Linked DNA regions of Aliamphritea hakodatensis. The protein of the gene in region 1 interacts with the protein of each later gene in a pairwise test. Links are inferred from orthologs where the notes say so. Each region holds a gene or a part of one and is shown in the gene's direction. Other genes may lie near its edges.

Evidence for each region. Proteins that work in one complex are often made in the same cells at the same time.
Region 2: the proteins of PCI15_RS16370 (region 1) and rne interact in binary tests that used the Escherichia coli proteins (3 or more experiments, as listed by UniProt). The link is inferred for Aliamphritea hakodatensis from one-to-one orthologs.
Region 3: the proteins of PCI15_RS16370 (region 1) and rlmN interact in binary tests that used the Escherichia coli proteins (3 or more experiments, as listed by UniProt). The link is inferred for Aliamphritea hakodatensis from one-to-one orthologs.

Annotation. Positions count from the first base shown.
Region 1 is NZ_AP025281.1:3,566,976-3,575,318, forward strand. The notes cover bases 2,850-5,688. They hold PCI15_RS16370 (DEAD/DEAH box helicase), read left to right. Parts: upstream 2,850-3,507; coding sequence 3,508-4,869; downstream 4,870-5,688. Other genes in these bases: rapA (RNA polymerase-associated protein RapA), read right to left, coding at 2,850-3,269; leuA (2-isopropylmalate synthase), read right to left, coding at 4,954-5,688. Outside these bases: PCI15_RS16360 (DEAD/DEAH box helicase), read right to left, coding at 1-287; more of rapA, read right to left, coding at 378-2,849; more of leuA, read right to left, coding at 5,689-6,612; PCI15_RS16380 (Lrp/AsnC family transcriptional regulator), read left to right, coding at 6,902-7,393; PCI15_RS16385 (hypothetical protein), read right to left, coding at 7,453-8,343. UniProt on the Escherichia coli protein: DEAD-box RNA helicase involved in the assembly of the 50S ribosomal subunit at low temperature. Exhibits RNA-stimulated ATP hydrolysis and RNA unwinding activity. Acts before DeaD.
Region 2 is NZ_AP025281.1:1,961,892-1,967,758, reverse strand. The notes cover bases 1-3,567. They hold rne (ribonuclease E), read left to right. Parts: upstream 1-352; coding sequence 353-3,367; downstream 3,368-3,567. Other genes in these bases: murB (UDP-N-acetylmuramate dehydrogenase), read right to left, coding at 3,465-3,567. Also shown: more of murB, read right to left, coding at 3,568-4,490; PCI15_RS08985 (low molecular weight protein-tyrosine-phosphatase), read right to left, coding at 4,490-4,978; PCI15_RS08980 (DUF1272 domain-containing protein), read left to right, coding at 5,125-5,433; kdsB (3-deoxy-manno-octulosonate cytidylyltransferase), read right to left, coding at 5,502-5,867. UniProt on the Escherichia coli protein: Endoribonuclease that plays a central role in RNA processing and decay. Required for the maturation of 5S and 16S rRNAs and the majority of tRNAs. Also involved in the degradation of most mRNAs.
Region 3 is NZ_AP025281.1:1,159,582-1,164,752, forward strand. The notes cover bases 1-2,871. They hold rlmN (dual-specificity RNA methyltransferase RlmN), read left to right. Parts: upstream 1-801; coding sequence 802-1,941; downstream 1,942-2,871. Other genes in these bases: iscX (Fe-S cluster assembly protein IscX), read left to right, coding at 4-204; ndk (nucleoside-diphosphate kinase), read left to right, coding at 336-743; pilW (type IV pilus biogenesis/stability protein PilW), read left to right, coding at 1,962-2,723; PCI15_RS05295 (RodZ domain-containing protein), read left to right, coding at 2,720-2,871. Also shown: more of PCI15_RS05295, read left to right, coding at 2,872-3,814; hisS (histidine--tRNA ligase), read left to right, coding at 3,865-5,103; PCI15_RS05305 (YfgM family protein), read left to right, coding at 5,142-5,171.

The DNA of each region.
Region 1 (8,343 bases):
GTAAACACCTGCTTCGCCAGCTCACGGGTCGGTGCCAGAATCACTGCTCGGGGATCACGTTTACTCAGGGCACGGGTTTTCACCAGCCGGTGCATCATCGGCAGCAAAAATGCCAGGGTCTTGCCTGAACCGGTTTTCGAAGAGGCAATCAGATCATGGCCGGCCAGCGCCAGCGGTATAGACTGCGCCTGAATCTCAGTTGGCGTGGTAATCGCCTGATGTTCAAGATTCTGCAGCAGTCGGTGATCCAGTCCCAGATCCGGAAAATTATCGGTTTGCTCAGACAAGTTAAAACTCCGCTCAGTAGAAAAACGTACCGGGCATCAGCGCCCGGTATAAAAAGTATAATTCAGGCCGCGATGGCCAGAAAGGTAATATCAGGTGGCTACAATAACGCGAATTGCATCCAACTTCAGCTGCAGGGTTTCAAGATACCCTTCCAGCAGTGCCTGACGCTCCGCCAGCGCAGCAATTTCTTCGCTGCGGATATTCGGATTAATTTCCGCCAGAGCCATCAGACGCTCTACTTCAGCGCCCAGAATATGACGGACATTTTCCTGCGCAGCGGCATAAATGGCCGGTTGCTGTTTATCTGCCAGCTCTTCAGCTTCGGCCACCATAGCGTTAATTTCGGTACGGGTATGCTTAACGATATCCACCGCCTGCCGCTTACCCACCCGTTCCGCAAGATTATTAATATGCTGTTCGGTCAGAACCTTACTCAGATCCGTACGGTTTACATCCACCACGATACGCACCAGAGTTTCCGGCATATAACGCTGAACCTGCATCTCTCTCGGTGCCGCACAGTGCAGTGTAAAGATGCTTTCCAGCAACAGGGTACCCGGCTTCAGTGGCGGCAGTTTGATACTGCACACAGCAGCATTACCGAACTCCCCGGATAGGATCATATCCATCGCCCCGGACACCATAGGATGTTCCCAGCTGAGGAAGTGCATATCCTCACGGCTTAACGCGGTGGTCCGGTTAAAGGTGGCGGTCATGCCCTCTTCCGGCAAGCCCGGGAAGCTTTCACAATGCATGTGATCACTCGGGTGCAGAATAATGCAGTTGGTGCTGTGGTGCTGTTGTTCAACACCGAACTGGTCGAACACCTTTTCCATATACTTGCTCAGCTTGCTGCTGGCACTGGCGCTGTCGATGTTATCAATCAGTTCTGCAGCCCGCAGCGGGTCACAGGAATTCATTTCCAGCAGCTTATTCCGACCGGCCTGCAAAGCCGCCATGGTTTCATCAGCAGCGGCGCGGGTTTCAGTAATCAGCTGTTCCGCTTCATCATCATTGGCGTGGCCGCGCAGCATGGTTAGCAGCGGTGTTTCAAAGCGTTCAAACAGCGCGCTGCCCGCCGGGCAGGCCGTTGCAAAACAGTTCAGTCCCTGCTCATACCAGGCCAGCAGATGACTCTGGGCTTCCGTGAAATACGGTACGTGAATATTCACATCGTTCTTCTGACCGATCCGGTCCAGACGGCCAATCCGCTGTTCCAGCAAATCCGGATTCAGCGGCAGATCAAACAATACCAGGTGACTGGCAAACTGGAAGTTACGGCCTTCGCTGCCAATCTCGGAACAGATCAGTACCTGGGCGCTGTCATCTTCATCAGCGAAATACGCTGCCGCACGGTCGCGGTTCACCAGGCTCATACCTTCATGGAACACCGCAGAACGCACGCCTTCATACAAACGTAAATGTTCTTCCAGCTGTTTAGCCGTGGCCGCAGCCGCGCAGATAACCAGTGCTTTTTCGTGGCGGTTTGCCGCCAGCCACTCCACCAGCCAGGCAACCCGGGGGTCGGCTTCCAGCCAGCGATCCTGAAATACTTTTTCCGGGTGCAGCAGCAGATCCAGATCAGCACCTTCCAGTTGCTGTTTTTCGCTTTCCAGATAGAAATCCGGTTCCGGTAACGGATGCGGATGCAGAATACGCTCAGGGAAGCCTTCCACCGCATCCCGGGTATTACGGAACAGTACCCGGCCGGTGCCATGATGATCCAGTAACTCACTGATGGTGGTTTGTAACAGCTCATCAAAGGCGACAAAGTCTTCCAGATTCTGAGCAGCATCCAGCAGAGTATCCACACGGGCCTGCCCCAGGTATTCAGCCAGCGAAGCCTGTACACTGGCATCTTTAATCTGCTCAAGCACATCATCGGCTAACAGAGCATCCATCAGTTCACGTACCGGCTGATAACCGGCTTCTTCTTCGCGGAACTTCTGCAGATCATAATAGCGGTCCGGATCAAGCAGGCGTAAACGGGCAAAGTGCCCTTCCATGCCCAACTGTTCCGGGGTCGCAGTCAGCAGTAACAGACCTTTAATTTCTGCAGACAGTGATTCAATGCAGGCATACTCGGTGCTGATGGCATCTTCCGCCCACTCCAGGTGATGGGCTTCATCGACAATCAGCATATCCCAGCCGGCCATAATCGCCTGAGCCTGACGCTGAGTACTGTTAGCCAGGAAGGGTAATGTACAGAGCACTAACTGAGCCGTCTCGAACGGGTTTACCCCTTCATCAGACATTTCCAGTGCGGTACAACGCAGCTCATCCAGAATGGTAAAGCGCAGATTAAAGCGCCGCAGCATCTCTACCAGCCACTGATGAATCAGGCTGTCAGGCACGACGATTAATGCCCGGCTGGACTTACCGCTGATCAGTTGCTGATGCAGAATCAGACCCGCTTCGATGGTCTTACCCAGCCCCACCTCATCTGCCAGCAATACCCGTGGCGCAAACCGCTCGCCTACCTGATGGGCGATATACATCTGGTGGGGCAACAGCTGAACCCGCGGGCCAATTAAACCAAATCCGGCAGACTTAACATGCTGATGCTGATGCTTAAGGGTTTCCAGCCGCAGCTGGAAACGGTTGTTCTTTTCCACCTGACCGGCAAACAGACGGTCATGGGGTTTACTGAAATGCACCGAGCTGTCCAGCTCAAGCTCATCAATACTGTGATCTTCGCCTTCTGCATCAAAGCCCAGGTAATACACACAACCGTCTTCTTCGACCACTTCGCTGATGACAATTTCCAGCCCCTGATAGGACTTCACCTGTTCACCGACGGGATAAATAACCCGGCTGAGCGGTGCATTATCCACCGCATAAGTACGCTCTTCCTGAACGGCAGGGAAACTGATCACGACACGGCGGTTGGCAACATCAACAACAACCCCCAACCCCAGATTCGATTCGGTATTACTGATCCAGCGCTGACCGGGAATAAACTCTGACAAAAGACGACTCACTATTTCTGAAAATTCTTCGCAATATAAATCTTGCTTACCCTGAAACCATTCACACAGCATAGCAGGAAGAACGGCGGCAGCGCATGATAGGGCTTGTTTAGATGTAGCTCAAGAGGCAAACACTCCTGTTTAACTATAAAGGTTGAGGGAATGACATAACGCAGGGAAATTCAGGTGGTCAGGCGGAAAATGGTGTATGCTTGCGGTTTAATTTTCACTGCCCACCAAAGCGAGCATTATGTCCTTTATCGATCTTGATCTGGACCTGGAAATCCTCGGCGCACTGGCCGATAACGACTTCCTGAAACCCACTGATATTCAGCAACAGGCGATCCCTGCCATCCTTGATGGTCTGGATCTGCTGGCCAGCGCCCCGACCGGCACCGGCAAAACGCTGGCCTTCGTTCTGCCCGGGCTGCAGCACATACTGGACAGCGAACCGGACAGCAGCAGCGCACCACAGGTGCTGATCCTCAGCCCGACCCGGGAACTGGCTAAACAGACCTACGAAGTAATTCAGCAGCAAACGGCAAACAGCCACATTAACAGCTGCCTGATTGTGGGTGGGGTACCCTTCGGCATGCAGAAAGCCATGCTGGCAGAACGGATCGATATCATGGTGGCAACCCCGGGCCGTCTGCTGGAGCTGAACGCCCAGCAATGGCTGGATATGTCTGTGGTGGATATGCTGGTGATCGATGAAGCTGACCGCATGCTGGACATGGGCTTTATTGAAAGCATTCAGCAAATTGCTGATGTCCTGCCCCAGTCCCGCCAGACCCTGATGTTTTCCGCCACCCTGGAAAGCGACAAGATTCAGAAGTTTGCCAGCGACCTGCTTAACGAAGACGCCCGCTGTCTGGAAGTGGAACAGCCACGGCACATTCCGGAACACATCAAACACAGCGTCTACCAGGCAGATAACGAAGTTCACAAAGACCACCTGCTCAAAGCACTGGTGAAAAGCCATGAAATTGAGCAGGCCATTGTGTTCGTTAACAGCCGTAAACAGGTGGACCACTGGGTCCATGTGATTCGCGGGCTGGGCATCACCTGCGCCGGTTTACATGGCGACCTGCGCCAGAGCGACCGTGGTCAGCGAGTCAAAGACATGCGCCGCAAACGCATCAAAATAATGGTAGCCACCGACGTTGCCGGCCGCGGGCTGGACCTGCCGGATATCCATCACATCATTAACCTGCAACTGCCCATGAAAGCGGACAGCTACGTACACCGTGCCGGCCGCAGTGGCCGCGACGGCCGTAATGGCTATGTATGGTCAATTGTAGACGCGCTGGACTGGCCAACACTGGGACGGATCGAACGTTTTATCGGCCAGAAAATCAGCCGTGCGACCTATCCGGGCCTCGCGTCAAAGAAGCCGGAACCCACCGAAAAGAAAAAGCTGAAAACCAAGTCTAAAGCCAAAACAAAAGTTAAAAGCAAAGCCAGGGGAAAAGCTGCCAAGCCAAAGGCAAAAGCAGGTAAAAAACCGAAAACCGGTGCCCGCCCTGCCACCCCGAAAACCGCCGAGAGCAAAAAAGCTGCGGGTAATAAGCCGGCGGCGAAAAAAGCACCGCGCAAGCCAAAAGCTGACTAAACCGCTTTTCTTCCGGATACAAAAAAACGCCCGGCGGTTTACACCTCCGGGCGTTTTCTTTTATTAAGTTTTACTGAAGCTTGCTTAAGCCGCCTGAGCCACCGCGGCCTGGCTGCGGCTGAATGCGGACAGCATCGCCTGCATTGTCGCCGCCGAGGTATCTTCAGCGACCGCTACACCGTGGTGCAACTGATCATCAATCATCACTTCAATACATGCCTGCGCCTGTGCTGCCGTACCGCTGCCAATGGCGTGCTGATCAAACTGCTGCACATCAATACTGCAGCTGAAACGCTGACCCAGTGCCTGACACAGCGCTTCCAGCGGGCCGGTACCCTGGCCGTTAAACTGGCTGTTGCCGACACTGAAATGTCCGTCAACCTGATGGCCTTCAGTGTGCAGATCATAGCTACCCAATACCCATTCAGGTGCTACTTCAACAAAGTGCTGGTCATAGAGTTCTTTAATTACCGTCGGTGAAACTTCCACACCGGACGCTTCGGCCGCCCCCTGAACCTTCTGGCTCAGCGCACCGTGCATCCACTTCGGCAACTCAATGTTGTAATCACGTTCCAGCACCAGCGCCACACCGCCCTTACCGCTCTGGCTGTTGATCCGCACCACGGCTTCATATTCGCGGCCGATATCACGGGGATCGATCGGCAGATAAGCCACATCCCACTTATCCAGACCGTTGTCAGCATGGTAGTTCATCGACTTACGGATGGCATCCTGATGGCTGCCGGAGAAAGCGGTATACACCAATTCGCCAGCCCACGGATGACGGGCAGATACCGGTAATTCAGTGCAGTATTCCACCACTTCGATAATTTCTTTAATGTCCGAAAAGTTCAGTTTCGGATCAATACCACGGGAATACAGGTTCATCCCCATCGTCACAATGTCCATGTTACCGGTACGTTCACCGTTACCGATCAGCGTACCTTCAATGCGATCCGCACCGGCCAGCACACCCAGCTCAGCTGCCGCAACAGCACAGCCACGGTCATTATGAGTATGCAAACTGATACGGATATGCTCACGCTGGCTAACCTGACGGCAGAAATATTCAATCTGGTCAGCAAACACGTTAGGCGTCGACATCTCCACTGTTGCCGGCAGGTTAATCACCACTGGCTGGCCATTTTCTGGCTGCCACTCAGCGATTACCGCATCACACACCTCAACGGCATAATCCATTTCAGTGCCGGTAAAGCTCTCCGGCGAATACTGGAATTCCCATTCAGTCTGCGGGTATTTTGTTGCGTAGGACTTCACCCACTGCGCACCCTGTACCGCAATTGCCTTAATGCCTTCGCGGGACTTACCGAATACCTGTTCACGCTGGACAGTCGAAGTAGAGTTATAGACATGAACAATGGCCCGCCGCGCACCTTCCAGTGACTCATAAGTACGGGCAATCAGATCTTCCCGTGCCTGGGTCAGCACCTGAACGGTCACGTCTTCCGGTATGCGGTTTTCTTCAATCAGCTTACGGACAAAATCAAAATCCGGCTGTGAAGCAGAAGGAAAACCCACTTCGATTTCTTTGAAACCCAGCTTAACCAGCAGATCAAACATGCGGGTTTTCTGTTCAACATTCATCGGATTAACCAGTGCCTGATTACCGTCACGCAGGTCAACACTGCACCAGTCAGGCGCGGCGGTGATTACCTGATCAGGCCAGGTACGGTCGGTTAATGCTAACGGCTCAAAAGCTTTATATTTACGATGGTCAAACATGCTGAGTTCCCGGTATCTTGCCTCGGTAAGGCGCTGAAAATTGTAATTTTTGTTAAGTCTGCAAAGGGTGCTTATGGCACGGTGAAAGGCAGTTTTTAGGCCCGCCGCCGACGGATAAGTCTCTGGCGGGCCTGACCGAAAAGCGGGGATCACCCGTCAATCAGTAAGGCATAGTGTAAACAGTGTTGTGCGCAATTACTGTGCTAAATCATCCCTTTTAAAACCAATTGCGCAATTTTCATAAACACATTACGCTTAATGCTTACAAAAAATTGCGCGAGAAATGATAATGCGTTCAAACAATATCAACCTTGACCCGTTTGATATAAAAATATTGCGCGAATTACAGCGTGACGCTAACCAGTCAAATCAGGAACTTGCAGAAAAAGTCGGCCTCACTGCCGCCCCCTGTTCCCGCCGGGTGAAACAGCTGGAAGAGTCCGGCGTGATTCAGCAAAAAGTGGTGCGGATAGATGAGCGGGCCGTCAATCTGGACCTGATTGCCATCCTGCATATCAGCATGGACAAACATATTCCCGAACGCTTCGAAGAATTTGAAGCGACCATTAACCGCTTCCCGGAAGTGATGGAGTGCTACCTTATTACCGGCCACGACGCCGACTATCAGTTAAAGGTCGCCGTGCCGGACATGGACCGCTATCACGATATTCTGTTGGGTAAGATCACCCGCATCAGAGGTGTTACCGGCGTAAAGTCAGCTTTCATCATGCGTAAAATTGTCGATACCACCTCGGTTCCGCTGGACTATATCCACCCCTGAGTAGCCGCCATTAAAAACGGCAGCCCAGGGCTGCCGTTATCATTATCTGCAGGACTGAATTACGAATCTGCCGGTTGATAAATATCCTGCAGTACCGATACCTGGCGAATCCAGCCACCTTCGGCCACATCAGCCGGCAGCTGCGCCTGCATACCACGCTTTGCTTCACCGTAAGTGCCGAACTGATGCCGGTAAAGCACAACATACACAGGCCCCAGCACCGTCACACTGCGATAATAATCAACCTGCCCCTGCAAACCGGTATCCCGCAGAAAACCGTTCAGCGACGGCTCGTCCTTAAACTGTGCCAATTGCAGCACAAACTTATCCTTCGGCTGGCTGAACAGCCAGTCACGGTTTTTCAGCCCCGCGACATTATCAAACGCGGCAGATGCCGGCTGGCCAGCAGCCGTTGGCCCGTAAAGGTTCAGCAGTCGCTCGGAAATGGCGGTATATAAAACGCCGGCCTTATCATGCCCTGCTACCTTGCTGCGCTGGGCGTACTCAAGCGCCCGGGGAAGGTCTGCTTCAACCTGCTCACCGTTGAAATAAATCGCAGCCAGGTTATACAGTGCATCCGGGTTTTCCTGCAACGCCGCCTTCTGATACCAGCTCAGGCTGGCCGCATGATCCTTGCCCGCCAACAGAATCGCCAGCGTTACCTGCGCATCCTGATGACCGGACCGGGCAGCCAGACGCAACCAGCGCTCCCCAAGATTAAGGTCCTGTTTAACACCACTGCCTTTCAGCAGCATCTGCCCCAGCTTAAACTGGCTCTCGGGCATATTTTCAGCGGCTGCCTGACGATAATAGCCCACTGCCTGCGGCAAATTCTGTTCAACTCCGCGGCCATATTCATAGGCAATGCCCAGATAATACGCGGCCGGTGCATACCCCGCAGCCACCGACTGAGTCAGCAACTCAACTGATTTAACCTGATCGCCTTTACG
Region 2 (5,867 bases), 1.6 Mb from region 1 along the record:
ATTTCATCCTTCTGGTACTGTTTTGGCCAGTTGGAGGTGGAGATGTCGCCAGCCCGGAACCTGCGTGCCATCAGAACGGAAAGCGGCCAGAGATAAGTAACCTGGCCGCCTGAACCGGACTGAAAGATCCGCAGTAACAGCTACGATCAGATATTGAAAACTGATAGAGGCTGCTGTTTCCTCCACCGTCGATAAGACCCGTCTGCGCTGTAATACACACCAGACAGGCAAAAACTGAACTATTGATGTCGTTACGAAGATTGGACTCACGTGACAGGGTAAGCCCTGTCCCCATACGTAAACAGCCATAGCGATGAAATACGTTAGTGTTATAAGAGAACGCTAACACAACATGAAAAGAATGCTCATTAATGCAACTCAGCCTGAAGAGTTGCGCGTCGCTCTGGTCGACGGTCAGCGTCTGTATGATCTGGACATTGAATCCGGCTCCCGCGAACAGAAAAAAGCTAACATCTATAAGGGTAAAATCACCCGCGTAGAACCAAGCCTGGAAGCCGCGTTTGTCGATTACGGCGCAGAACGTCACGGCTTCCTGCCACTGAAAGAAATCTCCCGCGAATACTTCATCAAAGGCAGCGATAAAGGCGGCCGTCCAAGCATCAAGGATGTTGTTGCTGAAGGCACCGAAGTAATCGTTCAGGTCGACAAAGAAGAACGTGGCAACAAGGGTGCAGCCCTGACCACCTTCATCAGCCTGGCGGGCCGTTATCTGGTACTGATGCCTAACAACCCGCGTGCAGGGGGCATCTCCCGCCGCATCGAAGGCGACGACCGTAAACAGCTTAAAGAAGCAATGGACGGCGTTACCATTCCGCAGAAAACCGGCGTAATCGTCCGGACTGCCGGTGTCGGCCGTAGCTCTGAAGAACTGCAGTGGGACCTTGACTACCTGCTGATCCTGTGGGAATCCATTACCAAAGCTTCCAGCGAACGCCCGGCACCTTTCCTGATCTACCAGGAAAGCAACGTGGTAATCCGTGCAATCCGCGACTACCTGCGCCAGGACATCGGTGAAGTACTGATCGACAGTGAAGAAGTTCACCAGGACGCACTGAACTTCGTTAAGCAGGTCATGCCAAGCTACGAACAGAAGATCAAGCTGTACACCGAACAGGTACCGCTGTTTAACCGGTTCCAGATCGAAACTCAGATCGAAACCGCTTTCCAGCGTGAAGTACAACTGCCTTCCGGCGGCTCGATTGTCATCGACCCCACCGAAGCACTGGTCTCCATCGATATCAACTCCGCACGGGCAACCCGCGGCAGCGACATCGAAGAAACCGCCCTGCACACAAACCTGGAAGCCGCTGAAGAAATCGGCCGCCAGCTGCGTTTACGGGATATCGGCGGCCTGATCGTTATCGACTTTATCGATATGACACCGATCAAGAATCAGCGTGAAGTTGAAAACCGCATGCGTGATGCGATGAAGATCGACCGTGCCCGCGTCCAGCTGGGACGGATCTCCCGCTTTGGCCTGATGGAAATGTCCCGTCAGCGCCTGCGTCCGTCACTGATCGAAAGCCGTGGTTCTGTCTGCCCGCGCTGTAACGGTCAGGGCACCATCCGTGACACCGAATCTCTGGCACTGTCTATTCTGCGACTGATCGAAGAAGAGTCTGCCAAGGAACGTACCGCCCAGATCCGTGCGATTCTGCCGGTATCTGTCGCCACCTTCCTGCTGAACGAAAAACGCAGCGAAGTACATGACATCGAACAGCGTCAGAATGTACGGGTCGTCATTGTACCTAACCCGAACATGGAAACACCGCATTACGAAGTTGTCCGTCTGCGTGATGATCACACCGTGATCAACACCAACGACGCCAGCTATACTATGCAGCCTGAACCTGAAGACATTGCTGAACCGGATACCGCAACTAACACTCCGGCCCGGGAAAAAGCCGCTGTCCGTACTGTTGCACCGCCTACTCCGGCACCTGTCAGCACAGAGACAGCTGCAGCACCTGCCAGCAAACCTGCCAAAAGCGAAGAAAAATCCCTTTTGTCTGGTCTGATCTCTGCCATTACAGGTCTGTTCAGCAGCCCTGAAGAAACGAAGAAAGAGCAGGAAAAACAGCCTCGCAATAAAGACAACAGTGAACGCAAGCGCTCTAACAACCGTCGCAACCGTCGCCGTAAGGACGACCGTGAACGCGGAGAAAACAAGCCACAAAACGCCGCTAAGGATGAACAGCAGGAATCCCGCAGCGACAAGCCACGTGGTGAAGGCCGTTCACGTAACCGCCGCCGCAACGACCGTGACCGCGATCAGAAACGCAACAAGCCTGAAGTTCAGGAAGAAAACCTGCAGCAACAGGAAAATGAAGTTCAGGAAGATGGCCGTAACCGTGGTGAACGCCGCCGGGGCCGTCGCCGTCGCGGTGAACGTAATGCCCATCGCAGCGGTTCAGAACAGCAGGAAAACGCGCTGAATACTGAGCAGCCAGTTGCTAACGCCGAAGACGCTCAGACTGAAAACGCAGCCAAAGCAGCGATTGATGCGCCAAAGCCTGATACCGCAACGAATGCTTCTGACGAAGAGCAGCCAAAACGCAAACGTCGCCAGCGTCGTCCGCGTAAAGATCGCAAGCGCGAAGAGTCAGCAGAAGCAACTGAAACAGCTACTGAAAACGCTGAATCTGCAGTAGCCGAAGCAGAAGCTCCAACGGCAGACACAACGGCAACCGAAGCCGCTGAACAGCCTGTCGCTGAACAAGCACCGGCAACAGAAGCCACTGAAGCCGCAGCAGAAGCAGCCCCACAAGCCGCTGAAGAAGTAACTGCACCTGAAGCACCCGCTGCAGAAGCTGAAGCCGTTGAAGCACCGACAGAAGCAACTGCTTCCGAAGAACCTGCTGCTGAACCCGCTTCCGAAGAAGTCGCAGCCGAAGAAGCTGCTGAAGCACCGGGAACGGAACAGGCCGAAACTGAAGTAACAGAAGAAGCTGTTGCCGAAGAAACAGCTGCCGAAGAAACAGCTGCCGATGAAGCAGTCACGGAAGTAACCGCTGCGGAAGAAACTGCAGCAACCGCCGCGGAAGAAGCACCTGCGACTGAAGCTCAGCCGGAAGCAGCCGCTGAAGACAACGCAAAGCCTGCGGAAGAAGCACCTTCTGCCAGCAAGCGTCGCGGACGTCAGCGCCCTGCCCGTAAAGCAAAGCCGGAGACATCAGCCGTGACAGAGTCGCAGCCAGCTGCACCGCGTCGCCCGGCACCGCTGGTTGCTGACCAGGACTCTGCGCCAACTCAGCGCCGCCAGCGTCGTGCACCGAACGATCCGCGCGGCCGCCAGCAGGCGATACCGGAAAACAATCAGACAGACAGTGAAACCACTGAAGTCTGATACTGCCTGATGGCACCGGCCAGCCCGGTGCCCGCGCACAAAAAAGCCAGCTGTTCAGCTGGCTTTTTTATGTTCGGCTTTTCTGCTGCCCTTCCTGTTATTGGGGAAAAGTGCGTGGCTCAATCTCCAGCCGCACCTTAAAGTGACTGAACACATCTTCCTGAATAGCCTGAGCCAGGCGCAGAATATCATCACCGCTTGCCCCGCCATGATTCACCAGCACCAGCGCCTGCTTATCATAAACAGCCGCATGCCCCTGACACCGGCCTTTCCATCCCAGACGGTCTATCAGCCAACCCGCGGCCAGCTTATAGCCTTCACCGTCCGCAAAACTGACCAGATCCGGATAGTCTTTCAGAATCGCCTCCCGCCGAACGGCCGACACAACCGGATTTTTAAAGAAGCTGCCCGCATTGCCGATCTCTGCCGGATCTGGCAACTTAGCACGGCGAACCTGACAGATATAATCACTGATCTGCAAACCGTCGGGAGACTCAATGCCAAGGCCGGCAAAATGATCCGCCAGCCCCGCATATGCCAGCACCGGCTGACACTCCCGGCTAAGCATAAAATTCACTTCGGTAATGATATAGCGCCCCGAAGCACGCTGTTTAAAAATACTGTCCCGGTATCCAAATTCACAGGCTTCGGTGGTAAATTCGCACAGCTCACCGGTCTCCCGGTCCAGCGCCGTAAGGTTGAGCATACGATCTTTGATCTCTACACCGTAGGCCCCGATATTCTGCATGGGTGCAGCACCAACAGTCCCGGGAATCAGCGACAGATTCTCCAGTCCGTATGCACCGCACTCAAGTGTATAACGCACGAAATCATGCCAGTTCTCACCCGCTGCAGCGGTGACACATACCCGGGACGGATCATCGACATCAGCCTTAACCGTAATGCCCCGTAAGCGATTTAAAATCACCAGCCCCGGTATATCACTCACCAGTATCAGGTTACTGCCGCCGCCAAGCACCAGCACATCCAGATTCTTACTGTCCGCAAATGCCAGTGCTTCACGAAGCTCAACTAAACTGGTTACCTCGCAGCAATACTCCGCCGCCACATCAAAACCAAAACTGTTAGCACTTTTCAGGGAATAATTTTCTGAAAACTCCATTAACCGGATACTCCCCGGACAACGATCTGATCCAGCAAAGCACTGCAGGCATCTTCAAGCATATCCAGCACATGGGTAAAACCTGCTGCACCGCCAAAATACGGATCCGGCACATCCCCCTCATAGCGATCAGTGAAATCTGTCATCATCCCCAGATAGCCGGGATAATCCGCAGGGCAAATACTGCGCAGTCCCCCCAAATTCTGAACATCCATCGCGATCACATAATCGTAATAACCAAAATCCGTCGCAACCGCCTGACGGGCCCGCAAATCACTCAGATCATAGCCACGCCTTGCCGCCTCCATCGTTGCCCGGTGATCCGGCGGTTCTCCCACATGGTAAGCCCCGGTACCGGCTGAATCCGTTTCGATAAGGTGTGACAGGCCCCGGTCCTCAACCAACTGCCGGAACACACCATGGGCCGTTGGTGAGCGACAAATATTGCCCAGGCAAACAAAAAGAACCTTCGTTTTTTTCTGTTCCATTTATACCTCTGAAAAAGCGCAAGAACCTACCAGAACACAGTAAACAAACTTGCAAAAATAGCCGTCATGCAGCCCAATGAATACCGTCATTATATACGCTGCATGACTATCTTCTGACAGATTTATTCTAAACAGGAACTGAAATTATGCTTGAGCTGCGTCCTAACTGTGAGAACTGTGACAAAGACCTGCCGCCAGACGCTGCAGATGCCTGCATTTGCACCTATGAATGCACCTTCTGCAGGCAGTGTGTTGAGTCAATTCTGGAGAATGTATGCCCGAATTGCGGCGGTAATTTCTGCCCCCGTCCCATCCGGCCCGTCACCGCCCGCCGGAAAGGCGTCAGTCTTGAACATCACCCCGCCGGCACACACCGTAAACATACGCCCTACAGCGAAGCAGAAATCCGTACATTTTCAGCCGCCGCCAAACACCTGCCACCCCGGAAACGCTGAAGCAGGCATAAAAAAAGCGCTTTATCTTTGCCGGATAAAGCGCTTCGGATCACAACTTCAGATTAGGCTCAGGATGCACTGAACAGTGCCCGTATCCGTTCCAGATCCGCTTCGGTGTCGACCCCTGCAGGTGGCAGCTCATCCGCCACATCCACATGGATAACCGCACCGTTATACATAGCCCGCAACTGTTCCAGACACTCAACCGTTTCAAGCGGCGCCGGCTCCCAGCGTACAAAGTCATTCAGCAGCTTAACCCGATAGGCATAAATACCGATATGACGCTGAAAATTAACGCCTTCAGGTAACACATTACGCGCCTGAGGATCCGCAAACTCATCCCTCGGCCACGGGATTGGTGCACGGCTGAAATACAGCGCTTTCCCCTGGGTATCGCTGATTACCTTCACAACATTAGGGTTTAGCACTGCCTC
Region 3 (5,171 bases), 2.4 Mb from region 1 along the record:
ATTATGTCTTTTAAATGGGTAGATGTGCACGACATTGCCATCGAGCTTGATGAGCGGTATCCGGACACGGATCCGCTAACCGTCAGTTTTCCGGATCTGTATGAATCGGTGATGGCGCTGGAAGGCTTTGATGATGACCCTGACCGTTGCGGCGAAAAGATTCTTGAGGCTATTCAGATGGCCTGGATCGAAGAGCGACAGTGAACACCGTAAAAAGCCCGCAAAAGCGGGCTTTTTCGTCTTTGAGGATGCTGTTATCTGTCAGGCTCATGGCGTATAATGGCGCGTTTTTCTAATATCCCTTGTGTCCTAAAATTTAAGAGGATTTATAGCAAATGGCTATCGAACGTACTTTTTCAATCATTAAGCCCGATGCAGTTGCCAAGAACGTTGTCGGCAAGATCGTTTCTCGTTTTGAAGAAGCGGGTCTGAAAGTGGTTGAAATGCAGATGAAATCTCTGTCTCAGGCTGAAGCAGAAGGTTTCTACGCAGAGCACAAAGAACGTCCATTCTTCGGCGATCTGGTTGCTTTCATGACTTCCGGTCCTGTTGTTGTTCAGGTTCTGGAAGGTGAGAACGCTATCGCTCTGAACCGCGAGCTGATGGGTGCTACTAACCCACAGGAAGCTGCTGAAGGTACTATCCGTCGCGATTTCGCTGAGTCTATCGACGCGAATGCTGTACACGGTTCTGACGCGCCTGCTTCTGCAGAGCGTGAAATTGCTTACTTCTTCGGTAAGTAATATCTGTTGGGCCGGGACACCGTGTTTCGGCCCACTGTTTTATGATGTTAGGTGAGATATGACTGAAGCCACACAAAAAGTTAATTTACTGGGACATTCGCCACAAAAGCTGGCTGAATATTTTCAGAGCATCGGTGAAAAGCCGTTCCGTGCTACCCAGGTATTGAAGTGGATTCATCAGTTCGGTGTCAGCGATTTTGCTGAGATGACTAACATCAGCAAGGCGTTACGGGAAAAGCTTGCCTCGGTGGCAGAAATCCGTGAGCCTGAAGTTCTGGTTCAGAACATTTCCAAAGACGGTACCCGTAAGTGGGTCATTAAGCTGGAAGGCGGCTCTTGTGTTGAAGCTGTACTGATTCCGGAAAATGGCCGGGCAACCCTGTGTGTATCTTCGCAGATCGGTTGTTCGCTTGACTGCAGTTTTTGCTCCACAGGTAAGCAGGGGTTTAACCGTAATATGAGTGCCGCCGAAATTATCGGTCAGGTACGGGTGGCAATTCGCTCTTTTGGTCCTTTTGATCCTTCCGGTGACCGCCGTGTGACGAACGTGGTGTTTATGGGTATGGGCGAGCCCCTGATGAATTTTGATAACGTTGTTGATGCTATTCAACTGATGATGGATGACAACGCTTATGGTTTATCCAAGCGCCGCGTGACCCTGAGTACTTCGGGTGTGGTACCTGCGCTAGATAAGCTTCGTGAAGTAACGGATGTTTCTCTGGCAATCTCACTTCACGCCGGTAACAACGATCTGCGTGATGTGTTAGTACCGATCAATAAAAAATATCCGATTGATGAGCTGGTTGCGGCCTGTAACCGCTATATGGACAGCCTTAACGATAAGCGTGTAATTACGGTCGAGTACACATTGATCGAAGGCATTAATGATCAGCCTCAGCACGCCCGGGAGTTAGTTAAAGTATTGAAACGCTTGCCTTGTAAGCTGAATTTGATACCTTTTAATCCTTTCCCTAATTCGGATTATCTGCGGCCGTCGGAAGATGCCATTCAGGCATTTAAGATGATTGTAGTTAAAGCGGGTATTATTACTACTGTCCGCCGGACCCGCGGGGATGATGTAGATGCGGCATGTGGTCAGTTAGTTGGCCAGGTTATGGACCGGACCCGCCGCAGTGAAAAGTATATTCCGTTAACTCCTGCTGATGCTGTACAGGTACAACAGGCTGTTAAACACTAAGTTTGTCAGGAGAGACGCGATTGAAAAGCTGTTTAGTTGTTCTGTTATCAGTACTGCTCGCAGCTTGCGCGGGTAATACAACTCAGACAAACGGTAATCTGAATAACGGTGCGGCAGATGCTTATACCCAGTTGGGTATTCAGTATCTGCGTGATGGCGATAACGCCAATGCCAAGCAGGCTTTTCACCGTGCCACACAGATAGACCCGGATACAGAGCTGGCTTATAACGGGCTGGCGATGGTCTTTCAGCTGGAGAATGAAGCTGATCTGGCTGAAGAGTATTTTAAACGGGCTGTTTCTATCGCACCGGATAATGCTGTTCTGCGAAATAATTACGGTGCATTTCTGTTTAGCCAGGAGCGTTATCAAGAAGCCTGTAAAGAATTGGCGGTCGCGACACAGGATCCGTTTTACGCACAGCGGGCTCAGGCATTTGAAAATCTGGGGCGTTGTTATCAGAACCTGAAACGTTTTCCGGCTGCTGAACATGCATTCAAGCGAAGCCTCAATCTTAACCCGAATCGTCCTGTTGCCTTAATCGAACTGGCAGATACGCTGTTGGCTGAAAATCAGCCGGATGAGGCTTTCATCTATTTTGAGCGTTTCGGTGAATTAGTTGATAACCGTCAGGTCGAACATTACGCTAGGAGCCTTTGGTTAGGTATCCGCATCTCCAGAGTCAAAAATAATTCGATTAGTGCAGCGACTTATGGTTTGATTCTTAAGAATTTATTTCCAGATTCGCAAGAATACCGTGAGTATAAGGAGTCATCTCGGTGAGTAGAAAAGAACCGCAAAGTGGCGATAGTGAACTGCAGGAACTGGTTTTTCCTGTTGATGAGCTGATTCAGGCGCGTGAAGACAGCGGCCGTACTCAGGATGATGTGGCACAGGAGCTGCGTCTGTCGATGCGATACATTCAGGCGTTGGAAACGGCTGAGTTTGAAGCGCTGCCAAGTATGGTGTTTGCCCGTGGATACATCCAGAGCTATACCAAGTTGCTCGGTTTGGATGCGGACCGTTATCTGGCAATTTTTGATGAGCTGACGACGCCGGGTGGAAAGCAGCGCCGCCGCCCGATCCGTGCGGTAGGAAAAGTTGATCAGCAGGCTAAGTCAGGTGATTTTGCCGTCAGAAGCTTTACCTGGATTATTTTGCTGGCCCTGATCGGTGTTTCAGTGTGGTGGTGGAAGGCTCAAAGTAATCCTGAGTTGTTATCTGACCTGTGGCCGGCAGGGGAAGCAGCGCAGGAAGTCGTTGTTGAAGGTGACGGAACGCTGCAGTTAAACATTGAAGCGGAGCCGGAAGTTGACAGTTTTCCGCCTGTAGATGTTGACCCTGTCAGTGTGCCTGTAACCGAAAAAGCAGATGAGGTTTTAGCCAGCGCTGAAGCTGTACTGGAGCAGGCAGCGGAAGCTGTGCAGGATGTTTCAGGTGATAATGCACAGCCTGAAGAAGCGACTAATGACAGTGGAACGGAACAGCCTGAGGCTGCTTTGAATGCTGAGCCGGTAACGGGTATTACTGCGCAAACGGATATTCAGCTTGAGACTGCGCAGGTTGATCCTCCGGTTCTGGTGCCAGCACAGGAAGAGCGTCAGTCTGTTGGGACCGATTCAAGTGTTGGCCGGTTACTGATCGATTTTCTAGATGATTGCTGGATCAGTGTGAAAGATGTAAATGGTCGGGTCCTGGCAATGCGAATTAAACCGGCAGGCAGCCGGCTTGATGTTTCAGGTCCCGGTCCTCTGAAAATTCAGATTGGCAAAGTCTCCGCGGTTAAAAGTATCACCTTTAACGGCCAGCCGGTTGATCTGAGTAGTTACACCCGTTTAGATGTGGCAAAGCTGAATTTGCCCGCAAGTGAATAAGTTATCTGTTAGGACTAGTTAAATTGGCAAAAATCAAAGCCATCCGCGGAATGAACGACATTCTGCCGGAGCAGACTCCCGTCTGGCAATTCCTCGAATCAACTGTGAAAAATGTACTGGCTACCTACGGCTACAGCGAAATCCGTATGCCGGTTGTTGAACAGACTGATTTGTTTAAACGTTCGATCGGTGAAGTCACGGACATTGTTGAAAAAGAAATGTATACCTTTGAGGACCGCAACGGTGAAAGCCTGACGCTTCGTCCTGAAGGTACTGCCAGCTGCGTGCGTGCCGGTGAAGAGCACGGTTTGTTGTTTAATCAGACCCAGCGTTTATGGTATCAGGGACCGATGTTCCGGTATGAAAAGCCGCAAAAAGGACGCTACCGTCAGTTCCATCAGATTGGTGTTGAAACTTTCGGTATGGCCAGTGCTGATATTGATGCAGAAGTGATCATGCTCAGTGCGCGCCTCTGGAAACAGCTGGGAATCCTTGATGCGGTGACGTTGCAGCTGAATTCACTGGGCAGCAATGAAGCGCGGGCGGTGTTCCGTGCAGATCTGGTTACCTATCTGGAAGCACATAAAGATGAGCTTGATGAAGACAGCCGCCGGCGTCTTGAGTCAAATCCGCTGCGAATTCTGGACAGTAAAGATGCCGGTACTCAGGCTTTGCTGGATAAAGCACCTGTGCTGAATGATTATCTGGATGAAGATTCTAAGTCGCACTTTGCTGAGCTGTGTGAATCCCTTGATGCTGCCGGAATTAAGTACGAAATCAATCCCCGTCTTGTACGTGGTCTGGACTACTACTGTAAAACAGTATTCGAATGGGTGACTGATAAGTTAGGGGCTCAGGGGACTGTCTGTGCAGGCGGCCGTTATGACGGTCTGGTACAGCAACTGGGCGGCCGGGCAACACCCGGTGTAGGTTTTGCCATGGGTGTTGAACGCCTGATTTTGTTGTTGGAAACCCTCAATGTGGTACCGGACGCGTTGCGTCAGCCATTTGATGTTTACCTGGCGGCGGAGCATAAAGGCATTCAGTCCCGTATGGTTGTTCTGGCCGATCAGCTGCGGGATGCTGTGCCCGGGCTGCGTATTCAGCTGCATTGCAGTGGGCTGAAAAACATCGCCAATAAAGCCCGGCAGACCGGCGCTGCCTGGGTAATCCTGGTACGCCAGAATGAAGAAGGTTCACTGGTGTCAAACCTGTGGTATAACTCCGAGCCGAGCTACGATGTTGCTGAGTCGGATATTGCTGCTTTATTACAGCAACAGCAGGCATAAATTAGTTTTTAGAGTTTTATAAAGCACGGGAGTATGTTGTGGCTGAATTGCGCACAGAAGAAGAACAG